3 regions of the Saccharopolyspora gloriosae genome follow, and region 3 is predicted to be linked to each of the others. Evidence: riboswitches for the same ligand, from Rfam matches in the RefSeq annotation. Region 3 holds a riboswitch; each other region holds the start of a gene.

Region 1 (6,871 bases), 680 kb from region 3:
AGCGAGACGCCGTCCAGCAGCGGTCGCACTCCGTAGCTCTTGCTCACCGATTCGAGATTGATCAGGTTCGCCATCGGGGGTGTTGATCTCCAGAGGAACGTGAGGGGTGGTTCAGGCGTGGACCTGGGGCGGGGTCGGCCGGTCCGCGCGCTCATCGCTGACGATCCGGGCGCCGGGCACCGGGCCCTGCGCGACCCGCACGGTGCGGCAGACGCCCGCACCGGAGAGCTCGGCGGCCACCCGGACCGCGGCGTCGTTGTCGGTGCACAGGAACGCGCACGTCGGCCCGGAACCGGACACGATCCCGGCCAGGGCACCCGCTTCGACACCCGCGCGCAGCGTGCGGCGCAGGTTCGGCCGAAGCGACACGGCCGCGGACTGGAGGTCGTTGCCCAGCAGCAGCGCCAGCTGCCGCGGATCACCGGAAGCCAGCGCCTCCAGGAGGGGCTCGACCTCACCGACGCCGTGCGGCCCGGTGTCCCCGCGCAGCCGGTCGAGTTCGCCGTAGACACCGGGCGTTTCGAGGCCGCGCCGGTCCAGCGCGATCACCCAGTGGAAGGTGTGCCGGGCCAGCACCGGCACCAGCCGCTCACCGCGCCCGGTTCCCAACGCGGTGCCGCCCTGCAAGGAGAACGGCACATCGCTACCGATCTTGGCGGCGATGTCGCTGAGCTCGTCGCGCCCGATTTCGAGGCGCCACAAGGTGTTCAGCGCCAGCAGCGCGGCCGCGGCGTCGGCGCTGCCGCCTGCCATGCCGCCCGCCACGGGAATGCCCTTGCGGATCGAGAGCCGCACACCGGGTTCCTCCGGGTCGCGCCCGGAATGTTCGGCGAGCAGGCGGACAGCGGTCCACGCGAGGTTGCTGGGCCCGGTCGGCACCGAATCGGCGCCTTCGCCGTGCACCTCGATGCCGGGTTCGTCGGCGGTCTGCACCGTCACTTCATCGGTGAGCGACAACGCCTGGAAGACGGTGACCAGCTCGTGGTAGCCGTCCGGGCGAGCATCGCCGACCGACAGATGCAGGTTCACCTTGGCCGGGACACGCACGGTGATGGGGGTGGGTACCACGGAGAGCACTCCTAGAGCGTACGTGTCCGCAACAGCCCGGTGCCGCCCCAGCACCGACTTCACAGCGCACGCCCCCTCTGGGGCACCTCAGCAATGCCTTGCTCGGCGTGCGGGGTCGAGTTTGGAGTGGGGTTCGGCTTGGCGTGTGGGTTGGGTTTTAGAGCTGCGTTCGGCTTGGCGTGTGGGGTCGGGTTTAGAGCCTTCCCGGGTTTGGGCGTGTGGTTGCGGTGGTGCGTGGAAGGTCGGGTTTCAGGATTGCTTCCACGGCTGGTGTTGCTGGGGTGTCCGGGTAGCGGAACCTCAGTCGGTCTCTCGCTGCGGGATCTTTTTCCCGAGTGGCTCCGCCACGAGGGAAAAAGCTGTCCTCGCGAGAGACCGACTGAGAACCCGCCGGTGGTCGGCTTTGTGACGTGGGCTATTCGCTGCGCGAATACAGGCACGGCTACGCCGCAAGGCAGACTTCGCTTCGCTCGTCCCAGGCACGGCTTCGCCGCGAAGCACGGCCTTTGGCCGCAGGGCAGGCGTGGCTTCGCCCGCCCCACTGCACGGCTTCGCCGTCAGGCGCGGCCTTTGGCCGTGAGGCTGGGGCTTTCGCCGTTCTGCCTCACGGCCTTCGGGTCAGGAAGCCGGGATTACCGAGACTCCGCCGTAGGTCTTGTTGATGTAGTCCTCGACCTCGGGGGAGCGCAGGAGTTCGGCGAGCTTCTGGATGCGGGGGTCCTTGGCCATCGCCGGGGACGCGACCAGGCCGTTCGCGTACGGGTTGTTCTCCGCCTTCTCCACGACGAGCGGGTCCTTCAAACCGGCCTTGAGGGCGTAGTTGCCGTTCACGATCGCCGCGTCGGCGTCGTCGACCGCGCGGGGCAGCTGGTCGCTGGAGAGCCCCTGGAACTCGATCTTCTTCGGGTTCTCCGCGACGTCGCGCACCCCGGCGCCCTGCTCGGCGCCCGGCTTGAGCTTGATCACGCCGTTGTCCTGCAGCAGCTTCAGGCTGCGGGTCAGGTTCGACGGGTCGTTGGGCAGCGCGATCCGCGCGCCGTCCGGCAGCTCCTGGAGGGACTTGACCTTCTTGGAGTAGATCGACAGCGGCTCCAGGTGCACCGTCTGCACCCACTCGAACTCACCGCCGCGCTGCGCCTGGTACTCCGCCAGGTACGGCTTGTGCTGGTAGTAGTTCGCGTCCAGCTCGCCGTTGGCGACGGCCTCGTTCGGCCGGTTGTAGTCGTCGAACTGCTCGATCTCCAGGTCGATGCCCGCCTTCGGAGCGAGGTTCTCGTCGACGTACTTGAGGATCTCGCCGTGCGGCTGCGGGCTCACGCCGATGGTCAGCGGAGCGTTCGGGTCCTGCGCGGCTTCCGTGCCGCTACCACCGCAACCCGCCAGCGCCAGCGAAGCGGCCGTGAGCACGACCGCCAGGGAACGAATACGCATCAGTGCGTCCTTTCTGGAATGGAGGCCGTCCGGTGACGCGCACCGGTACCGGCAGCGGGTCCGCGGGGACCCCTGCCGTCGGCCGATTCGACTGAAGTGCGGTGGCGACTAGCCGGTCGCGGTGCGACGGCGGTCCACGGCCTTCGCCGTGAAGTCGGTGAGCAGCTGCATCGCGAAGGCCAGCACCGCGAGCACCACCACCGAGCCGTAGAGCACCCGCTCGTCGTAGGCCTGGTAGCCGTCCTGGATGGCGGTGGTCCCCAACCCGCCGCCACCGATCGCGCCCGCCATCGCGGCGTAGCCGATGAGCGCCACCGCGGTGACGCCGACGGCCCCGACCAGCGCGGCGCGCGCCTCGCCGATCAGGACCGTCCACACGATCCGCCACCGGCCGGAGCCGGTGGTGATAGCCGCTTCGACGACGGTGAAGCTCACTTCGCGCAACGCGTTCTGGGTCAGCCGCGCGAAGAACGGCACCGCACCGATGGTCAGCGGCACGATCACCGCGGTGCTGCCGATGGAAGTGCCCACCAGCAGCCGCGTGAAGGAGGCGAGGACCACCAGCAGCACCACGAACGGCACGGACCGGACCACGTCGACGACCACACCGAGGATCCGGTGCAGCGTCGGCCGCGGGTCCAGCCCGACCGGCGAGCTCAAGTGCAGGAACACGCCGAGCGGCAGGCCACCGAGCACTGCCAGCACGGTGGCCACCACCACCATGTAGAGCGTTTCGCCGGTGGCCTCACCGAGCATCTCCACGACTTCCGCCCAAGGGGTCGGATCACTCACGCAGCTACTCCATCAACGCTGACCGGGGCGCGCCGCACGTGCGCGTCGCGGTCGACCATCCATTTCAGCGCCTGCTCCGAGCGCTCACCGGTGAGTCCGATGCGGAACTTCGCGACCGGCGTGTCGCCGAGCCGGGTCAGGCCGCCGCCGAGGATGGACAGCTCCACCCCGAAGCGGCTCGACGCCTCCGGCAGCAGCGCGCCGACGGCGGCGAAGCCGACGAGCACCACTTCGGCGACCACGTCGTGGCGCACACCGGGCACGGCGGACGCCTGGTCGGTCTCGGGCAGCAGGCTGGTGCTGACGCGGCTGCCGGGATCGGCGACCAGGTCGAGCACCTTGCCGTGTTCGGCGACGCGGCCGTCTTCGAGGACCGCGACGTCATCGGCGATGCGGCGCACCACGGTCATGTCGTGGGTGACCACGAGCACCGTGACGCCGAGTTCGGAGCGGGCGCGGTCGAGCACCGTGAGCACCGAGTCCGTGGTGCTCGGGTCCAGCGCGGAGGTCGGTTCGTCGGCGAGCAGCACCGAAGGCTTGGCGGCGAGGGCGCGGGCGACCGCGATCCGCTGCCGCTGCCCGCCGGAGAGCCGGTCCGGGTAGACCGGCGCCTTGTCGGTGAGCCCGACGAGGTCGAGCAGCTCGGCGACGCGGCTGCGGCGCTGCGGCGCGGCCATCCCGGCCGCCTCCAGCGGCAGCGCCACGTTGCCCGCGGCGGTGCGCTGGCGCAGCAGCGAATCCCCCTGCGGCACGACCCCGATGTGGCGGCGCGCCGCACGCAGCGCGGCGCCTTCGAGCGCCACGAGGTCGGTGCCGTCGACGCGGATGGCGCCGCGGTCGGGCTTCTCCAGCAGCGCGATGCAGCGGGCGAGGGTGGACTTTCCCGCTCCGCTGGGGCCGACGACGCCGCACACGGCACCGGCGGGGACCTCCAGCGAGACGTTGTCGAGCGCGACGACGTCGGCTCGACTCGACTGGTCGTGCCGGAAGGATTTGGTGAGGTTCTCGACTGTGATCACGATCGCTCCGCATCAGCTCACGCCGGACCGGCGGGCATGCCGCATCGGCCGGGAAGGAGGAACAGAAAGGCTGGGGAAGGGGCTGCGACGACTTCGGTCGTCAGCGGACGCGGCGACAGGCCGTCGTGGTGCGGCGTCCGTGATCGATCACTCGGCGTTGGGTCAGCGCGAGGCCGTGCGGGCCGGATCCGGTCCGGGCGCGACCACCGCGGGCACGCCGACGGCTGGTCCGGGGCGCGCGTTCGCCTTCGAGCAGAGTTTCAGACACCACAACTCCATCGACCCTGGCGTTAGCACCTGCTCACTCGTGGAGTGGTTGCTGCGGCGTCGTGGAGCCAGGTCTCTCAGCCGCTCGGGATGGATTTCCCGCATAGTAGAACGCAGGGGTGTCGGCGAATGCAAGCTGCGGACGGTCACCATGTGGAATCGTTTGACAAATCACATCCCCCTCACGAGCAGGGATTCTTGATCAACCCAACTATTCCAGTGACCATATGTGAGCATCGCAACGCTTTTGGACCCGTTCGGTCGAAGCTCGGGCAACGCCGCGCGTTCAGGTGCGAACTCAGCGCACCAGCTGGGCGGCGGCATCGGCCACCCGGGCGAAATCCGCCACCGAGAGCTGCTCGCCCCGCGTCGTCGGCTCCACCCCGGCAGCCCGCAGCACCTGCTCCGCACGCGCCGCCGACCCGGCCCAGCCGGACAGCGCCGCCCGCAGCGTCTTGCGCCGCTGCGCGAACGCGGCGTCGATCGCCGCGAACACCTGCGCGCGCGGCGCCGCCGACGGCGGATCGATCCGGGTGAACGACACCAGCCCGGAATCCACGTTCGGCACCGGCCAGAACACGGTGCGCGGCACCGGCCCCGCGCGGCGCACGTCGGCGAACCACGCGGCCTTCGCGCTCGGCACGCCGTAAGTCCGGTTGCCGGGTTTCGCCGCCAGCCGATCCGCGACCTCCGACTGCACCATCACCAGACCGGTGCGCAACGACGGCAGCTCGGCCAGCAGGTGCAGCACCACCGGCACCGCCACGTTGTACGGCAGGTTCGCGACCAGCGCCGTCGGCGGACGCTCCGCGAAGTCCGCGCCGCGCACGCGCAGCGCGTCGGCCTCCAGCACCCGCAACTCGCCCTGGTGGTCCGGGGCGAACTCGGCGGCGGTACGCGGCAACCGCTCCGCCAGCACCGGATCGATCTCCACCGCGACCACGCCCGCCGCCGCGGGCAACAGCGCCAGCGTCAACGACCCCAGCCCCGGACCGACCTCCAGCACCACGTCATCGGCGGTGAGCTCGGCGGCGCCCACGATGCGGCGGACCGTGTTCGGGTCGTGCACGAAGTTCTGCCCGAGTCGTTTCGTCGGGCGGATCCCCAGCTCCTCGGCCAGCCGGCGAACATCGGCCGGCCCAAGCAACCGCGCCCTATTCGCGTGCTGTTCCACGGGTGAGAAGTTACTCGGGGCTTCCGCTTGAGCTGCGTAGTGGGGCGGGTAGCGGAACCTCAGGTGTCTTCTCGCTGCGGGATCTTTTTCCCAAGTGGCTCCGCCACGAGGGAAAAAGCCGTCCTCGCGAGAAGACACCTGAGAACCCGCCGGTGGTCGTCTTTTCGACGTGGGCTATGTGCTTCGCACATACAGGCACGGCCTTCGGCCGCAAGGCAGGCTTGCTTCGCAGCCCACGGCACGGCTTCGCCGCCCACGGCTGCCTGGGGCTAAAAGACGATCGGCCACCGGTGGGGTGCCGGTGGCCGATCGGGGGGGTCTCTTGGATCAGAGGCCGAGCTTCGAGGAGCAGCCCGGCCAGGCGCCGTAGCTGCCGCCGCGGGCGTCGCGGACCTTGGTCGCGACCGAGATCTGCTGCTCGCGGCTGGCCTGGTGCGGGTAGGCCGCGTACTGGTCGCCGCCGTAGGCGTCCCAGGTGCTCTTGTCGAACTGCAGGCCGCCGTAGTAGCCGTTGCCGGTGTTGATCGCCCAGTTGCCGCCGGCCTCGCACTGGACCAGCTTGTCCCAGACGGCGCCGTTCGGCGGCTGCTTGGTGCCGACCCGGACGACCTTCTCCTTGGCTTCCTTGGTGACCTTCTCGCCCACCGCTTCGCGGCCGGTCTCCTCGCCGTTGCGAGTGCTCACGCGAGTGAAGACGATCTTCTCGCCGGGCGCGCCCGGGTCCTCGACCTTCTCCTCGCCCTTGAGCATCGAGTCGTCCTCGATCTCCTTGACCGGTGGCTCGATCGGCATGGTCACGTTCACCACGGTGCTGCCGGTGCGGACGATCTGGACCTGCGCGCCGCTGGTGATCTTCTGGTCGCCGCCGGGCGTGATGTGGTCTTCCGGCCCGAGCTGGAGGTTCTGCTCCTTGGCCAGCTCGTCGACGGTCACCGCGGTGGTGGTCAGCTGCCGCGGCTCACCGGCACCATCGGTGATGGTGATGTCCTTGGCGGTCTTGACCGTGAGGTCCATGCCCTGCTCGGGCACGGCCATGCTGCGCGCCGAGGAGACCCAGGCGCCGTCGTCGGCGACGCCGAGCTGGCGCAGCGCCTGGCCGACGGTCACCGACCGGACCCAT
Region 2 (6,871 bases), 3.8 Mb from region 3:
CACCATCCAGCTCGTGGAGGTCGTCGATCCGGCCGATTTCCTGTTCACCGCCGCCGGCTACCAGCTGCAGGAGGGCGAGCGCGCGGTGGTCGTGCACACGGAGCTGACCAACCGCAGCCCGATGCCGTTCACCTCGCTGCCGGACCTGTACCTGGTCCTGGTGGCCGAGGACGGCTCCACGATCGGCAAGGCGCCGGTGTCGTTGTCCTCCCGGCCGCCGCACCGCATCGGCGTGCCGCCGGGCGAGACCGCAGGCGGCCACACCGTCTACGTGCTCCCGGACGAGACGGAACTCTCCGCGGTCCGCTGGACGCCGCGCCCCGGTGACGAGCAGCGCACCTTGACCTGGGACATCACCGACCTCTGACGGCTCTCCGCGGCGAGCGGGGCCGCCGGAGTTCAGCACCCCGGCTCCGCCGCGAGCCGTTTCCGGGTCGCCCCAGGGTCATCCCGCACGTGTTGTTCACTTCCGGTCTTTAGCGTCGGAGTCGCCCGGCAGCACTTCCGAGCCGACTCTGGGGATCGATCGTGTCCGACGCCGTCCTGGACCTCGTGCACGCCGCGATGGGGTCGCCGTGGATCTACCTGGCGCTCGTCGCGTACGTCGCGCTCGACGCGGTGCTGCCGAGCGTTCCCGGCGAAGTGCTGGTGGTGACCTGCGGGGTGTTCGCGATGACCGGTACGCCGAACCTGGCCGGGGTGATCGCGGCGGGCGCGGCCGGCGGATTCGCCGGTGATCACCTCGCGTACCTGCTGGGCAGGCGCGCGGGCGGCGCACTGCTGACCCGGCTGCCACCGGGATCGCGGCGCCGGAGGCCGTTCGAGTGGGCCCGGCGCGCGCTGGCCCGGCGCGGCGGCTCGATCCTGATCGTGTGCCGGTTCGTGCCGGGTTGCCGCACCGCGGCGGCGATGACCGCCGGGACGATCGGGATGCCGCTGCGCCTGTTCAGCGGCTGCGCGGCGCTCGGCGCCACCGCCTACTCGGCGTACTTCACGCTGGTCGGCTGCTTGGGCGGCGCGGTGTTCCGGGACCACCCGTTGCCCGCGGTGCTGCTGGGAATCGGTTCGGCCCTGGTGATCGCCGGTGTCGTCGAGCTGATCCGCCTCGTGCTGCGCGGGCGCTCAGCGCGGCGGGCCGAGCCGGAGCGCGTCCCCGTCGGCGTGGACTGAGCCGGTCACCGGCGGCGGCGCATCCAGCCGAGCGCACCACCGCGGTCCTGCGGTTCCTGGCGCTCCCGCCGCTGCAACGTGGGCCAGTCGCCCGCGTCACCGGCCGCGTCACCGGCGGGGTCGGCGCCGAGCACGGCGGGACCGGCGCGGCCGACGTCTTCGGCTGCGAGCAGTTCCGCCAGGCCCATCGCCCCCTGCTCGGCGGGCGCACGCTCGGCGTCCGGGCCCCGCACCTCGGATTCCGGCCCGGGGGTGGCACGGTGATCCGCGCGTTCGTCGGGCAGGCGCACCGGTCCCGTGGCCCGTTCCGATTCCACGGGACCGGAGCCTTCGGTCAGCAGCGACCCGCTCCAGGACATGCCCATCGGCGGTGTCGGCGTCTCGTCGGCGAACTCCCGACGCTGATCACCTTGGGTCATCGCCCCTCCCCCATGATCCCGGGTGTTTCCCCCAAACTACGCGATCCCGCCCGCTGCCCGGCGAAGTCGATCAGCGGGCGTTACGCGTCCTGCGCGCGCAGGGTGTCGATCGCGTCCTGCAGGTCCGCGGGGTATTCACTGGTGAACGTCACCCAGCTGCCGTCGGCGGGGTGGTCGAAGCCGAGCATCCGCGCGTGCAGCCACTGCCGGGTCAGGCCCAGCTTGCGCGCGAGCACCGGGTCCGCGCCGTAGGTCAGGTCCCCGGCGCAGGGGTGGCGCACCGCCGAGAAGTGCACCCGGATCTGGTGGGTGCGCCCGGTCTCCAGCTTCACGTCCACCAGCGACGCGGCGCGGAACGCCTCCACCGTCTCGTAGTGGGTGATGCTGGGCTTGCCGCCGCTGACCACGGCGAACTTGTAGTCGTGCCGGGGGTGCCGGTCGATCGGCGCGTCGATGGTGCCGCTGCTCGGATCGGGATGTCCCTGCACGAGCGCGTGGTAGCGCTTCTCCACGGTGCGTTCCTTGAAGGCCCGCTTGAGCACCGTGTAGGCGTGCTCGCTCTTGGACACGACCATGACGCCGGTGGTGCCCGCGTCGAGCCGGTGCACCACGCCTTGCCGCTCGGCCGCGCCGGAGGTCGCGATCCGGACCCCGGCGGCGGCGAGCCCCCCGATCACCGTCGGCCCTTCCCAGCCGGGGCTGGGGTGCACGGCGACGCCGATCGGCTTGTCCACGACGACGATGTCGTCGTCCTGGTGGAGGATCTTCAGGCCGTCCACCGGAACGGCGACGACCTCGGGTTCCGGCCGGGCCGGGGGCAGCGTGACCTCCAGCAGCCCGCCCGCCATGAGCCGATCGGACTTGCCGACCTGGGCGCCGTCGAGCAGCACTTCCCCGGATTCGGCGAGTCCGGCGACCGTGCTCCGCGACATCCCGAGCAGCTTCGCCAGGCCCGCGTCGACCCTCATGCCTTCCAACCCGTCCGGAACGGGGAGCATCCGCGATTCGCTCACGCCTGGTCCTCGCGCTTCTTGCGCACGTGCACGGTGCCGTCGTAGTCCCGGCCGAGCAGCGACATGAGGACCACGAGGATTCCGCCGCACACGATGGAGGAGTCGGCGACGTTGAACACCGGCCACACGCTGCCGTCCGGCGCGAACAGCGACACGAAGTCCACGACGTGCCCGCGCAGCGGCCCCGGAGCCCGGAACAACCGGTCCACCAGGTTGCCGCAGGCGCCGCCGAGCACCAGTCCGAGGCCGATGGCCCAGCCGGTGGAGCGCAGCTTCGGCGCCAGCCACACGATCACTCCGACGACCACGATCGCCAGCAGCGCGAGCAGCCAGGTCATCCCGGTCGCCAGCGAGAACGCCGCCCCCGGGTTGCGCACCAGCACGAGGTAGACCGCGCCGCCGAACAGCTTCGTCGGCGGCTGGTTCTCCAGCGCCGCGACCGCGGCGACCTTCGTGAGCACGTCCGCGGTGAGCAGCACCGCGGCGACGCCGAACAGCAGCGCGAGCAGCTTGCGCGGCTGCGGCGAGCGCACCGCGGTGTCCCCGGTCGCCGGCTCGGCCTGCTCCGCGGCGTCCTGCTCACCGGAGGGCTGCTGGCCCGAGGACTGCGTCGGTCCCGACGCGGCGGATCCCGGCTCGGAGGCGTCCGCTCCGCTCGTGGCGGGGTTCGTTCCGGGCCGGTCGGGGTCGGACTGCTCGGTGTTCACCCGGCCCATTCTCCCCGACCGCGGATCGGCCGCTCACAGCGGCTCACACCAGCGAGGCAGGGAACTCCCGCGGGTCGTCCACCGGGGCCCACCGCCCGTCGACCTGCTCGTAGCGCCACTGCGGCCCGTAGGCCACGAGTCCGCGCAGGGCTCGCACGATGCGGTCCACGTGCTCGACGGTGGTGCCGAGCCCGAGGCTGATGCGGACGGCGCGCTGCTCACCGGAACCGGCCAGCAGGTGCCGCACCGCGCGGTGCGCGCAGAACAGCCCGTCCCGCACCCCGATCCCGTGCTCGGCCGCCAGGGCCGCCGCGATCAGGCCGGGGTCGTGACCGTCGACGATGAAGCCGACCACGCCGACCCGGTCGTGCTCGGCGCCGAACAGGCTCAGCTCGCGCAGCCCCGGCACGCCGCGAAGTCCGCGGCGCAGGCGCTGCAGCAGCAGTTCCTCGTGCCCGGTGATCGCGTCCGCGTGGTCGGCGAGCGCGGCGCACGCCGTGGCGAGCGCGTGCACGCCCACGGTGTTCGGCGAGCCCGCCTCGTGCCGTTCGGGACCGGTGTTCCAGTCGATCTCCCCGGTGTCCGGCACCGAGCGGGTCGCGCCGCCGCCCGCCAGGTAGGGCTCGGCGGCGTCCAGCCAGTCGTCCCGGCCGATGAGCGCGCCCGCGCCGAACGGCGCGTACAGCTTGTGCCCGGACAGCACCACGTGGTCCACGCCGAGTTCCGCGATCCGCACCGGGCGGTGCGGGGCGAGCTGGGCGGCGTCGAGGACGGTCCGCGCCCCGTGCCGCCGGGCGACCCGCGCGAGCTCGGCGACCGGCCACACCTCGCCGGTCACGTTGGAGGCACCGGTGAGCACGGCGAGCTTCGGCCCGTCGGCGCAGTCGGCGAGCGCGGCGTCGAGCAGCCGCACCGCGTCCTGCGGGTCGGCGGGGATGCCGAGCGTGCGCACCCGGTCCCCTGCCCACGGCAGCAGCGCGGCGTGGTGCTCGGTGTCGAAGACGACGACGGAGGTGTCGGCGGGCAGCGCCGTCGCCAGCAGGTTCAGCGAGTCGGTGGTGTTCCGGGTGAAGATCACCGAGTCGGTGCGGCGGGCGCCGACGAACCGGCGCAGCACGTCCCGCGCCCCCTCGTAGACCCGCGTGCAGACCTGCGAGGCGAACCCGGCGCCGCGGTGCACGCTGGCGTACCAGGGCAGCAGTTCGTTCACGGCGTCGCGCACCGCGGTCAGGCAGGGCGCGCTGGCACCGTGGTCCAGGTTGGCGTATTCGATGGATCCGCCGGTGACGAGCGGGACCCGCAGCTGGGCGCCGACGACGGCGGGAACGGTCGGAACCGAGTCCACGATGGACCAGATCGGGATTCCGGCGGTCTCGTCACGGCTGGAGCGGACGGCTGACGACACGATGCCTCCTGGGGCCTCACCGGGCCCGGAGCATTCGGGGCCCGCGCTTGCCGATCGCCCTGCGCGATCGGCCAGGTCCTCACCCGGGGCACCCCACCGCGGTAGGAGGGTTGCCGGCCAGCAAACCGGGGTTTCCCGCTGGCACTCATGACCTTCGACGCGAAACTCTAAGGATCGGTCGTGCGACGCGCAACCGTCCCGCGCGAAGTGGGATCCGCGCCACGCCCGATCCGGACGGGCTCCCCTTTGTCGGAGGGGAACCCGCCCGGAACCGTTTCGCTCAGACCCGTTCGACGCCGACCGAGACGGCGACGCCGTCACCGACGCTGCCCGCGAAGCCGCCGTCGGCCGCACCGGCTTCGACGACGTCCGCCAGCGTCTCCGCGGCGATGAACTCCCGGTGCGCGTCGACGGCCGCCAGCACCTCCGCCGAGGCGGAGACGGCGACGCGGATCCGGTCGGAGACCTCGAATCCGGCGTCCCGGCGCGCCTGCTGCACGACGCGGACCACGTCGCGCGCGACGCCTTCGGCCGCCAGTTCCGGGGTGACCGCGCAGTCCAGCACGACCAGCCCGCTGCCGCCCGGCAGCGCCGCCGCGGCCCCGTCGTCGGTGGACACCAGGCGTTCGGTGAACTCGCCGTCCTGCAGCTCCGTCCCGTCGGCCACCACCGCGCCCGCCGGGGTGCGGGTCCAGTTCCCGGACTTCACCGCCTTGATCACGCGCTGGACGTCCTTGCCGAGGCGAGGTCCGGCGGCGCGGGCGTTCACCGCGATCTCGAACCGGCCGTGCGCGGCCACGTCGGTGGTCAGCTCGACCTCCTTGACGTTGACCTCGTCGCGCACGAGGTCGGCGAACGGCCGCAGCGACTCCGCCTCCGGCACCGCCACGACGAGCTTCGCCAGCGGCAGCCGCACCCGCAGCGTGTTCGCCTTGCGCAGTGCCAGCGCCGACGAGCACACCTGCCGCACCCGGTCCATCGCCGAGACCAGCGCCGGGTCGGCGGGCAGTTCGTCGACCAGCGGCCAGTCCGCGAGGTGCACCGACCGGCCGCCGGTGAGCCCGCGCCACACGGCTTCCGCGGTCAGCGGCAGCAGCGGCGCCACGACCCGGCTGACCACTTCGAGCACGGTGTGCAGCGTGTCCACCGCGTCGGCGTCACCCGCCCAGAACCGGTCGCGGGAGCGCCGCACGTACCAGTTCGTCAGCACCTCCAGGAAGTCCCGGACGCTGCCGCAGGCACCCGCCAGGTCGAAGGCGTCCATCGCGGCCTGCACGTCGCCGACGAGCTCGTGGGTCTTGGCCAGCACGTAGCGGTCCAGCACGTGCGTGCTGTCCGTGCGGTGCCTGCCCTCGACGCCTTCGGCGTTCGCGTACAGCGCCAGGAAGTACCACGAGTTCCACAGCGGCAGCACCGCTTGGCGCACCGCGTCCCGGATGCCGCGTTCGGTGACCACCAGGTCACCGCCGCGCAGGATCGGGCTGGACATCAGGAACCAGCGCATCGCGTCGGAGCCGTCCCGGTCGAACACCTCGTTGACGTCCGGGTAGTTTCGCTTCGACTTCGACATCTTCATGCCGTCGTCGCCGAGCACGATGCCGTGCGCGGCCACGTTGGAGAACGCCGGGCGGTCGAACAACGCCGTGGCCAGCACGTGCAACGTGTAGAACCAGCCGCGGGTCTGCCCGTTGTACTCGACGATGAAGTCGCCCGGGTAGTGGTGCTCGAACCACTCGGCGTTCTCGAACGGGTAGTGCACCTGGGCGAACGGCATCGCACCGGACTCGAACCAGCAGTCCAGCACCTCCGGCACCCGGCGCATCGTGGACGCGCCCGACGGGTCGTCCGGGTTCGGCCGGGTCAGCTCGTCGATGTTCGGCCGGTGCAGGTCCGCCGGCCGCACCCCGAAGTCGCGCTCCAGCTCGTCCAGCGAGCCGTACACGTCGGTGCGCGGGAACGCCGGGTCGTCGGAGACCCACACGGGAAGCGGCGAGCCCCAGTACCGGTTCCGCGAGATGTTCCAGTCCCTCGCGTTGGACAGCCACTTGCCGAACTGGCCGTCCTGGATGTGCGAGGGAACCCAGTTGATCTGCTGGTTGAGCTCGACCATGCGGTCCCGGAACTGGGTCACGCCCACGAACCAGGAGGACACGGCGC
Region 3 (6,871 bases):
CTGCTCGCCGGCCGGCCCGAAGATCGTGACATCGTTGATCGGCGTGCGGTCGGCGAAAACGTTCCCGAGGCCGAGGCGGTGAATGACTTCGACCGCGCCAGGGCCGACCCCGTCCCCGCACGTCTTATCCCGGGGAAAGGTGGCCCGGTCCACCAACGCGACGCGCAGGCCTCGCCGCGCTGCGGAATATGCTGCGACGGATCCGGCCGGACCGGCGCCGACGACGACGATATCGAACGATTCCTGCGTCATGCGGCGCAGTGTCGCACGCTTCGCGGAAGGGTGGTGCTTTGTCGAATTGCTCGAACCGGGTCGTGTCAATTCCGGTCATCGGCGAAATGTTCCAACTCGCAATTGTGGAATTCGCTGAGGAGAAATTCGGCTGGTGAACGGTGACCGGAGCCGTCCCAGCACCGTGGGCCGCGGCGCACCGCGGCCCACGGGGGACGATCAGAGGCCCAGCGCCTCGTTCACGGCGTCGGTGCTGGGGGCGACCGTGGCCTTCGGCCCGACCTGGTCCTGCACGGCGTCCAGGGTCTTGAGCCCGTCGCCGGTGATCAGCAGCACCGTCTCCTGGTCCGGGTCGATCTTGCCCGCCTCGATGAGCTTCTTCGCGGTCGCCACGGTGACGCCACCGGCGGTCTCGGCGAAGATGCCTTCGGTCCGGGCCAGCAGCCGGATGCCTGCCACGACCTCCTCATCGGTGACGTCCTCGATGGCCCCACCGGTGCGGCGGACCGCGTCGAGCACGTAGGGCCCGTCCGCGGGAGCCCCGATGGCCAGCGAGCGCGCGATGGTGTCCGGGCGCACCGGCTGCACCACGTCGTGGTCGCTCTTGAAGGCGGTGGCGACCGGGGAGCACCCGGTGGCCTGCGCACCGAAGATCCGGTACGGGCTCTGCTCGACCAGACCGGTCTGCCCGAGCTCGCGGAAGCCCTTGTCGACCTTGGTCAGCTGCGAACCGGACGCGATGGGAACGACGATCTGCTCCGGCAGCCGCCAGCCGAGCTGCTCGGCGACCTCGAAGCCGAGGGTCTTGGAGCCCTCCGAGTAGTACGGCCGCACGTTGACGTTGACGAACGCCCAGTCCTCGTGCTCGGCGGCGAGCTCGGTCGCCAGCCGGTTCACGTCGTCGTAGTTGCCGTCCACCGCGAGCAGCGAGCCCTCGTAGACCGCGCTCATCAGGATCTTCGCCCGCTCCAGGTTGGAGGGGACGAGCACCACGGAGTCCCAGCCCGCGCGGGCCGCGGCGGCGGCCACGGCGTTGGCGAGGTTGCCGGTCGAGGGGCAGGCGAGGACCTTGAAACCGAATTCGCGGGCGGCGGCCAGCGCGACCGCGACGACCCGGTCCTTGAAGGAGTGGGTCGGGTTGCCGGTGTCGTCCTTGATCCAGATCCGCTTGACGCCGAGCGCCTTCGCGAGATTGTCGGCACGCACCAGCCTCGTACAACCGGGCTCGGTGTTCGGGTACTCCTCGACGTTCGTCGGCACCGGCAGCAGCTTCTTGTAGCGCCAGATCGACCGCGGGCCGGACTCGATGTCCTCGCGGCGGATGCGCCCGAAGTCGTAGGCGACCTCGAGGGGCGAGAAGTCCTCCAGCGAGACGAACTCGGGTGCCAGGGGCTGGCGGTGGCCCTCTTCCTTCGACACCAGTTCGACGGCGGGACCCAGGTCGTAGGTCTTACCGGTGGAGTTCGGGGCTTGGGCGGCAGCAGTCATCGCGAGGTCCTTTCCTCATCTGTCCCGCGGGCGGGTCGGAGTTGGCACCAATTTCTTCGACTGCCTCGCGAGTGCCGCGAATGGTCGAGATGGTTGCCGGGGCTTCATCGGGCCGTTCCCTCTGCCCCTCTGGATGAGCTATTCGGTTGTGGCGGCAACGTTACGGGAGGGCGCCGCGTCCTGGCCAGCACGGTCCAGCGCACGGGAACGATCCGCGGTGTCGCAGGGTCATGCGACGATGCCCCTATGAGTTCTCCGTCGGTGGTCTGCGACCCGCTGCATTTGATCCTCGGGGACGAGGAACTGCTGGTGGAGCGTGCCCTGTGGGAGGCGGTCGGGGCGGCCCGCGCGGCCGACCCGGAAACCGAGCTGCGCAGGATCAAGGTGAGTGAACTCACCCCGCCGGAGCTCGACGAGCTGCTGAGTCCCTCGTTGTTCGCGGAGGGCCGAGTGGTGGCGCTGGAGGCCGCGCAGGACGCGGGCAAGGAGATCGCCGAAGCGATCTTGTCCCACGCCAGGCAGCCCGCGGACGGCGTGGTGCTCGTGATCGTGCACAACGGCGGGGGCCGCGGCAAGAACGCGAAGGAACTGCCGAACGCGCTGCGCAAGCTCAACGCCCGGGTCACGGAGTGCAACAAGATCACCAAGGGCTCGCAGCGCGAGTCGTTCGTCAAGGACGAGGTGCGGCGCGCGGGCGGGCGCATCGACGCCGCCGCGGTGGGCGCCCTGATCGAGGCGGTCGGCTTCGACCTGCGCGAACTGTCCTCCTCCGCGTCGCAGCTGGTCGCCGACACCGGGGGCAAGATCGACGATGCGGCGGTGCGCCGCTACCACCGCGGTCGTGCTGAGGTGACCGGCTTCGTCGTGGCGGAGAAGGCCGTGACCGGGGACCGGGCCGGGGCGCTGGAGGCGTTGCGGTGGGCGCTGCAGCTGGGCGTGGCGCACGTTCTGATCGCCGACGCCCTGGCCGACTCGGTCCGCACCATCGGCCGGGTCGCCGCTTACGGCCGGGGGGACCCGTTCCGGCTCGCCGGCGAGCTGGGCATGCCCGCGTGGAAGGTGAAGAAGGCGCAGGGCCAGGCGCGGGGCTGGAGCAGCGCCACGGTCTCCGAGGCGCTGCGCGCCGTCGCCGCGCTCAACGCCGACGTCAAGGGCATGGCCGCCGACGCCGATCACGCCTTGGAGCGCACCGTGCTGCGCTTGGTCGACCTGCACTCGTCCCGGAACTGACGCGTACCGCCCACGCGGGTCCAGCGGCGCTTCGTGGTTGCCCCGCACGACGAAACGGGGCCCGTTCCCCGGAGGGAACGGACCCCGTTGTCAGCCTGCGACCGGTCGAGCGCGAAGCCGGCCGGTGCCGCGCGGCTCAGAGCTCGTTGGCGACCTTGGCCAGCGCCGACTTCTTGTTGGCGGCCTGGTTGGCGTGGATGACGCCCTTGCCGGCGGCCTTGTCCAGCGTGCGCGAGGCGGCGCGCTGCAGCTCGAGGGCCTTGTCCTTGTCGCCGGCGGCAGCGGCCTCGCGGAACTTGCGGATGGCCGTCTTGATCGACGACTTCACCGACTTGTTGCGCAGGCGGTTGCGCTCGTTGGTCTTGATCCGCTTCATCTGGGACTTGATGTTGGCCACTGCGGGCGCCTCTTTCCTCGATCGGATTCGTCGTGCCGCGCTGAATCGGCGCTGCCGTGCCGGGTCGAGCGGACCTCGGCGCGCGCAGCTTTCCTCCCTGGCGGAATGCCGCACGGCACGGTCGGCAATCCTAGCAACGCCGCACCCGGCGCCGGCGCCGCGGTCCTGGCTGCGAGGGCGCTCACACGCGGCGCCGTCGCCGGTGGTCGCCGCATAGGGTCACCCGTCGTGTTCACCGCATTGGGCTGGCCCGGCTTCGCCGAACTGTCGCTGGCCGGGTTGATCTTCCTCTGCTGCGCGGCGTTCCTCGCCGGCGCGGTGGACGCCATCGTCGGTGGCGGCGGCCTGATCCAGCTGCCCGCGATGCTGCTGCTGGTTCCTGGTGGCGACCTGATCTATTCGTTGGGCACGAACAAGCTCGCCGCCGTCGCGGGCACCGCTGCCGCGGCCCGCACCTACGCGAAGCGGACCCCGGTGCCGTGGCGCAGCGCGCTGCCGATGGCGGCGGTGGCGTTCGTCGGCGCCTTGGGGGGCGCGATGTTCGCCGCCGCCCTGCCGCAGGCGGTGCTGACCGGAGTGGTGCTGGTGGCGCTGATCGCGGTCGGGATCTACACGTGGCGCAAGCCGGACCTCGGTTCGGTGGAGGCTCCTCGATTCGCTCCGGCCCGGCAGACCCAGGTGATGGTGGCGGGCGGCGCGGTGATCGGGTTCTACGACGGCATCGCCGGTCCGGGCACCGGCTCGTTCCTCGTCTTCCTGCTCGTCGGGCTCGTCGGTTTCGCCTTCGTCGGGGCGTCGGCGACGGCGAAGATCGTCAACGTGGCGACGAACCTCGGGGCGCTGCTGTTCTTCGTCGCCGCGGGCAAGATCCTGTGGGGGCTGGCGCTGGCGATGGCGGTGAGCAACGCGACCGGCAGCGTGCTGGGTGCGGCGATCGCGTCCAGCCGCGGTTCGGTGTTCGTGCGCAAGGTCTTCCTGGCCGTCGTGGTGGCCTTGGTGGCGAGTCTCGGGTGGAAGCTCGCGTCCGGTATCTGAGCCTCCGGAGACCGGTTCCGATCGGGCCGCGGGGCAAGACGTCGCCGCTGCTGCGAAGGGCCGCGACAGGCGCGGGTTGAGATCGAGAACACCGGCGGGTCGCGGGAATGATCCGGCCCTGAGTGTGGTTGTATGAGTCGGCCGATTTTTGTGTTCGTGTTCGACACGCTCGCGAAAGTTGCGGGCGCGACTCTGTCCTGAGCGCAAGCTGGAGAGTTCGCCGTCTGGACTAGGCCCCGTTGCTCGCACAGTGCGGGCATCGGTACTCATCAGCTGTGAGGAGACAGAGATGGCACAGGGCACCGTGAAGTGGTTCAACTCCGAGAAGGGCTTCGGCTTCATCTCCCCCGACGGTGGCGGCCCGGACGTGTTCGTCCACTACTCGGCGATCGACGGCTCCGGCTTCCGCACCCTGGAAGAGAACCAGACCGTGACCTTCGAGATCACCCAGGGCCAGAAGGGCCCGCAGGCCAGCGGAGTTCGCCTGGTCTGAGAGCGGTGATCCGCTCGGCGGGTCCCCCACCTTCGTGGTGGGGGGCCCGCCGTTTTTTCGCCCCGATGCGGCCGAAGCGGTACAACCGGACCCATGGAGGTCCTCAACAGCCGCATGATCCTTCGCCCGCTCGACCCGGAGCGCTCGCTGCGCTTCTACCGGGACGTGCTGGGCCTCGCGATCTCCCGCGAATTCCCGGGAGGCACCGTGTTCTTCCTGGGGCAGGGGTTCCTGGAGTTGTCGGGCCGAGGTGAGCACGGCCCCAGCCCCGATCAGGTGCTGTGGTTGCAGGTGCGGGACCTGCGCTCGGAGTTCGACCGGCTCAGCGGGCTCGGCGTCGCGGTGGAGACCGCGCCGGTCCGGCAGCCGTGGGGCCTGGACGAGGCGTGGATCGCCGACCCGGACGGCATGCGGATCGTGCTCGTGGAGGTCCCGCAGGACCATCCGGTCCGCGCCGACCAGCGCCCGCGGTGAGCTGACCGGCCGCGCCCCGGATCCGGGCATTCGGAACTGGGCATAAGGGGCCGCCCGCGGCGTGGGACGATGTGGGTTGAACGCGCGCCCCGCGAGGACCCCGAGATCCCAAGGAACACCGAGTGAGCAGCTTCGCCGACAACACCTTCACGGACCCGGAGCGCATCCGGAACTTCTGCATCATCGCCCACATCGACCACGGCAAGTCGACGCTGGCGGACCGGATGTTGCAGCTCACCGGGGTGCTGGGGGAGCGGGCGTACCGGGCGCAGTACCTGGACCGGATGGACATCGAGCGCGAACGCGGCATCACGATCAAGGCGCAGAACGTCCGCCTGCCGTGGGAGAAGGACGGTGTCGAACACGTCCTGCACATGATCGACACTCCGGGGCACGTCGACTTCACCTACGAGGTGAGCCGGTCGCTGGCCGCGTGCGAGGGCGCGATCCTGCTGGTCGACGCCGCGCAGGGCATCGAGGCGCAGACGCTGGCGAACCTGTACCTGGCGATGGAGCACGACCTGCAGATCATCCCGGTGCTCAACAAGATCGACCTGCCCGCCGCGGAACCGGACAAGTACGCGGCCGAGCTCGCGCACATCATCGGCTGCGAGCCGGGCGACGTGCTGCGGGTGTCGGCCAAGACCGGCGAGGGCGTCGGGGCGGTCCTCGACGAGGTCGTCAGCCAGATCCCGGCTCCGGAGGGCGATCACGACTCGGCGCCCCGCGCCATGATCTTCGACTCGGTCTACGACACCTACCGGGGCGTGGTGACCTACATCCGGGTGGTGGACGGCAAGATCACGCCGCGGCAGCGCATCCGGATGATGTCCACCAACGCCACGCACGAGCTGCTCGAAGTCGGCATCATCTCGCCGGATCCCAAGCCCTCCGCCGGGCTCGGCGTCGGCGAGGTCGGTTACTTGATCACCGGTGTGAAGGACGTCCGCCAGTCCAAGGTCGGCGACACGGTCACCGCGGAGCGCAAGGGTGCCGTCGAGCCGCTCGGTGGTTATCGCGAGCCCAAGCCGATGGTGTACTCGGGCCTGTACCCGCTGGACGGCTCGGACTACCCGATCCTGCGGGAGGCGCTGGACAAGCTGCAGCTCAACGACGCCGCGCTGACCTACGAGCCGGAGACGTCGGGCGCGCTGGGCTTCGGCTTCCGCTGCGGCTTCCTGGGACTGCTGCACTTGGAGATCACCCGGGACCGGCTGGAGCGCGAGTTCGGCCTGAACCTGATCTCCACCGCGCCGAACGTGGTCTACCAGGTGAAGCTCGACGAAGGTGAGGACTTGGAGGTCACGAACCCGTCGGACTGGCCGGAGGCCAAGATCGGCGAGGTGCACGAGCCGATCGCCAAGTGCACCGTGATCGCCCCGTCCGAGTTCGTGGGCACGATCATGGAGCTGTGCCAGAGCAGGCGCGGCCAGCTCGACGGCATGGACTACCTGTCGGAGAGTCGCGTCGAACTGCGCTACACGCTGCCGCTGGCCGAGATCGTGTTCGACTTCTTCGACCAC

What was found. Region 3 has a riboswitch for S-adenosylmethionine ahead of thrC (threonine synthase). Riboswitches for the same ligand answer to the same signal wherever they lie in the genome.
Region 1: it holds a riboswitch for S-adenosylmethionine, as region 3 does, so the genes downstream of both, BJ969_RS01755 (ATP-binding cassette domain-containing protein) here and thrC (threonine synthase) in region 3, are expected to answer to the same signal.
Region 2: it holds a riboswitch for S-adenosylmethionine, as region 3 does, so the genes downstream of both, BJ969_RS21185 (aminotransferase class V-fold PLP-dependent enzyme) here and thrC (threonine synthase) in region 3, are expected to answer to the same signal.

What each region holds. Positions count from the first base shown of each region.
Region 1 covers NZ_JACHIV010000001.1:360,645-367,515, reverse strand. The annotation lists gene BJ969_RS01775 (ABC-F family ATP-binding cassette domain-containing protein) at 1-74, opposite strand, end outside; gene BJ969_RS01770 (4-(cytidine 5'-diphospho)-2-C-methyl-D-erythritol kinase) at 112-1,068, opposite strand; gene BJ969_RS01765 (MetQ/NlpA family ABC transporter substrate-binding protein) at 1,687-2,499, opposite strand; gene BJ969_RS01760 (ABC transporter permease subunit) at 2,608-3,291, opposite strand; gene BJ969_RS01755 (ATP-binding cassette domain-containing protein) at 3,288-4,310, opposite strand; SAM riboswitch class I at 4,583-4,674, opposite strand; gene rsmA (16S rRNA (adenine(1518)-N(6)/adenine(1519)-N(6))-dimethyltransferase RsmA) at 4,876-5,751, opposite strand; gene BJ969_RS01745 (resuscitation-promoting factor) at 6,079-6,871, opposite strand, start outside.
Region 2 covers NZ_JACHIV010000001.1:4,879,954-4,886,824, forward strand. The annotation lists gene BJ969_RS21160 (AsnC family protein) at 1-367, shown strand, start outside; gene BJ969_RS21165 (VTT domain-containing protein) at 529-1,170, shown strand; gene BJ969_RS21170 (hypothetical protein) at 1,176-1,589, opposite strand; gene BJ969_RS21175 (RluA family pseudouridine synthase) at 1,670-2,587, opposite strand; gene lspA (signal peptidase II) at 2,599-3,309, opposite strand; gene BJ969_RS21185 (aminotransferase class V-fold PLP-dependent enzyme) at 3,353-4,714, opposite strand; SAM riboswitch class IV at 4,753-4,867, opposite strand; gene ileS (isoleucine--tRNA ligase) at 4,995-6,871, opposite strand, start outside.
Region 3 covers NZ_JACHIV010000001.1:1,045,352-1,052,222, forward strand. The annotation lists gene BJ969_RS04915 (geranylgeranyl reductase family protein) at 1-252, opposite strand, end outside; gene thrC (threonine synthase) at 451-1,719, opposite strand; SAM riboswitch class I at 1,732-1,859, opposite strand; gene holA (DNA polymerase III subunit delta) at 1,966-2,949, shown strand; gene rpsT (30S ribosomal protein S20) at 3,086-3,346, opposite strand; gene BJ969_RS04935 (TSUP family transporter) at 3,575-4,381, shown strand; gene BJ969_RS04940 (cold-shock protein) at 4,671-4,874, shown strand; gene BJ969_RS04945 (VOC family protein) at 4,968-5,348, shown strand; gene lepA (translation elongation factor 4) at 5,471-6,871, shown strand, end outside.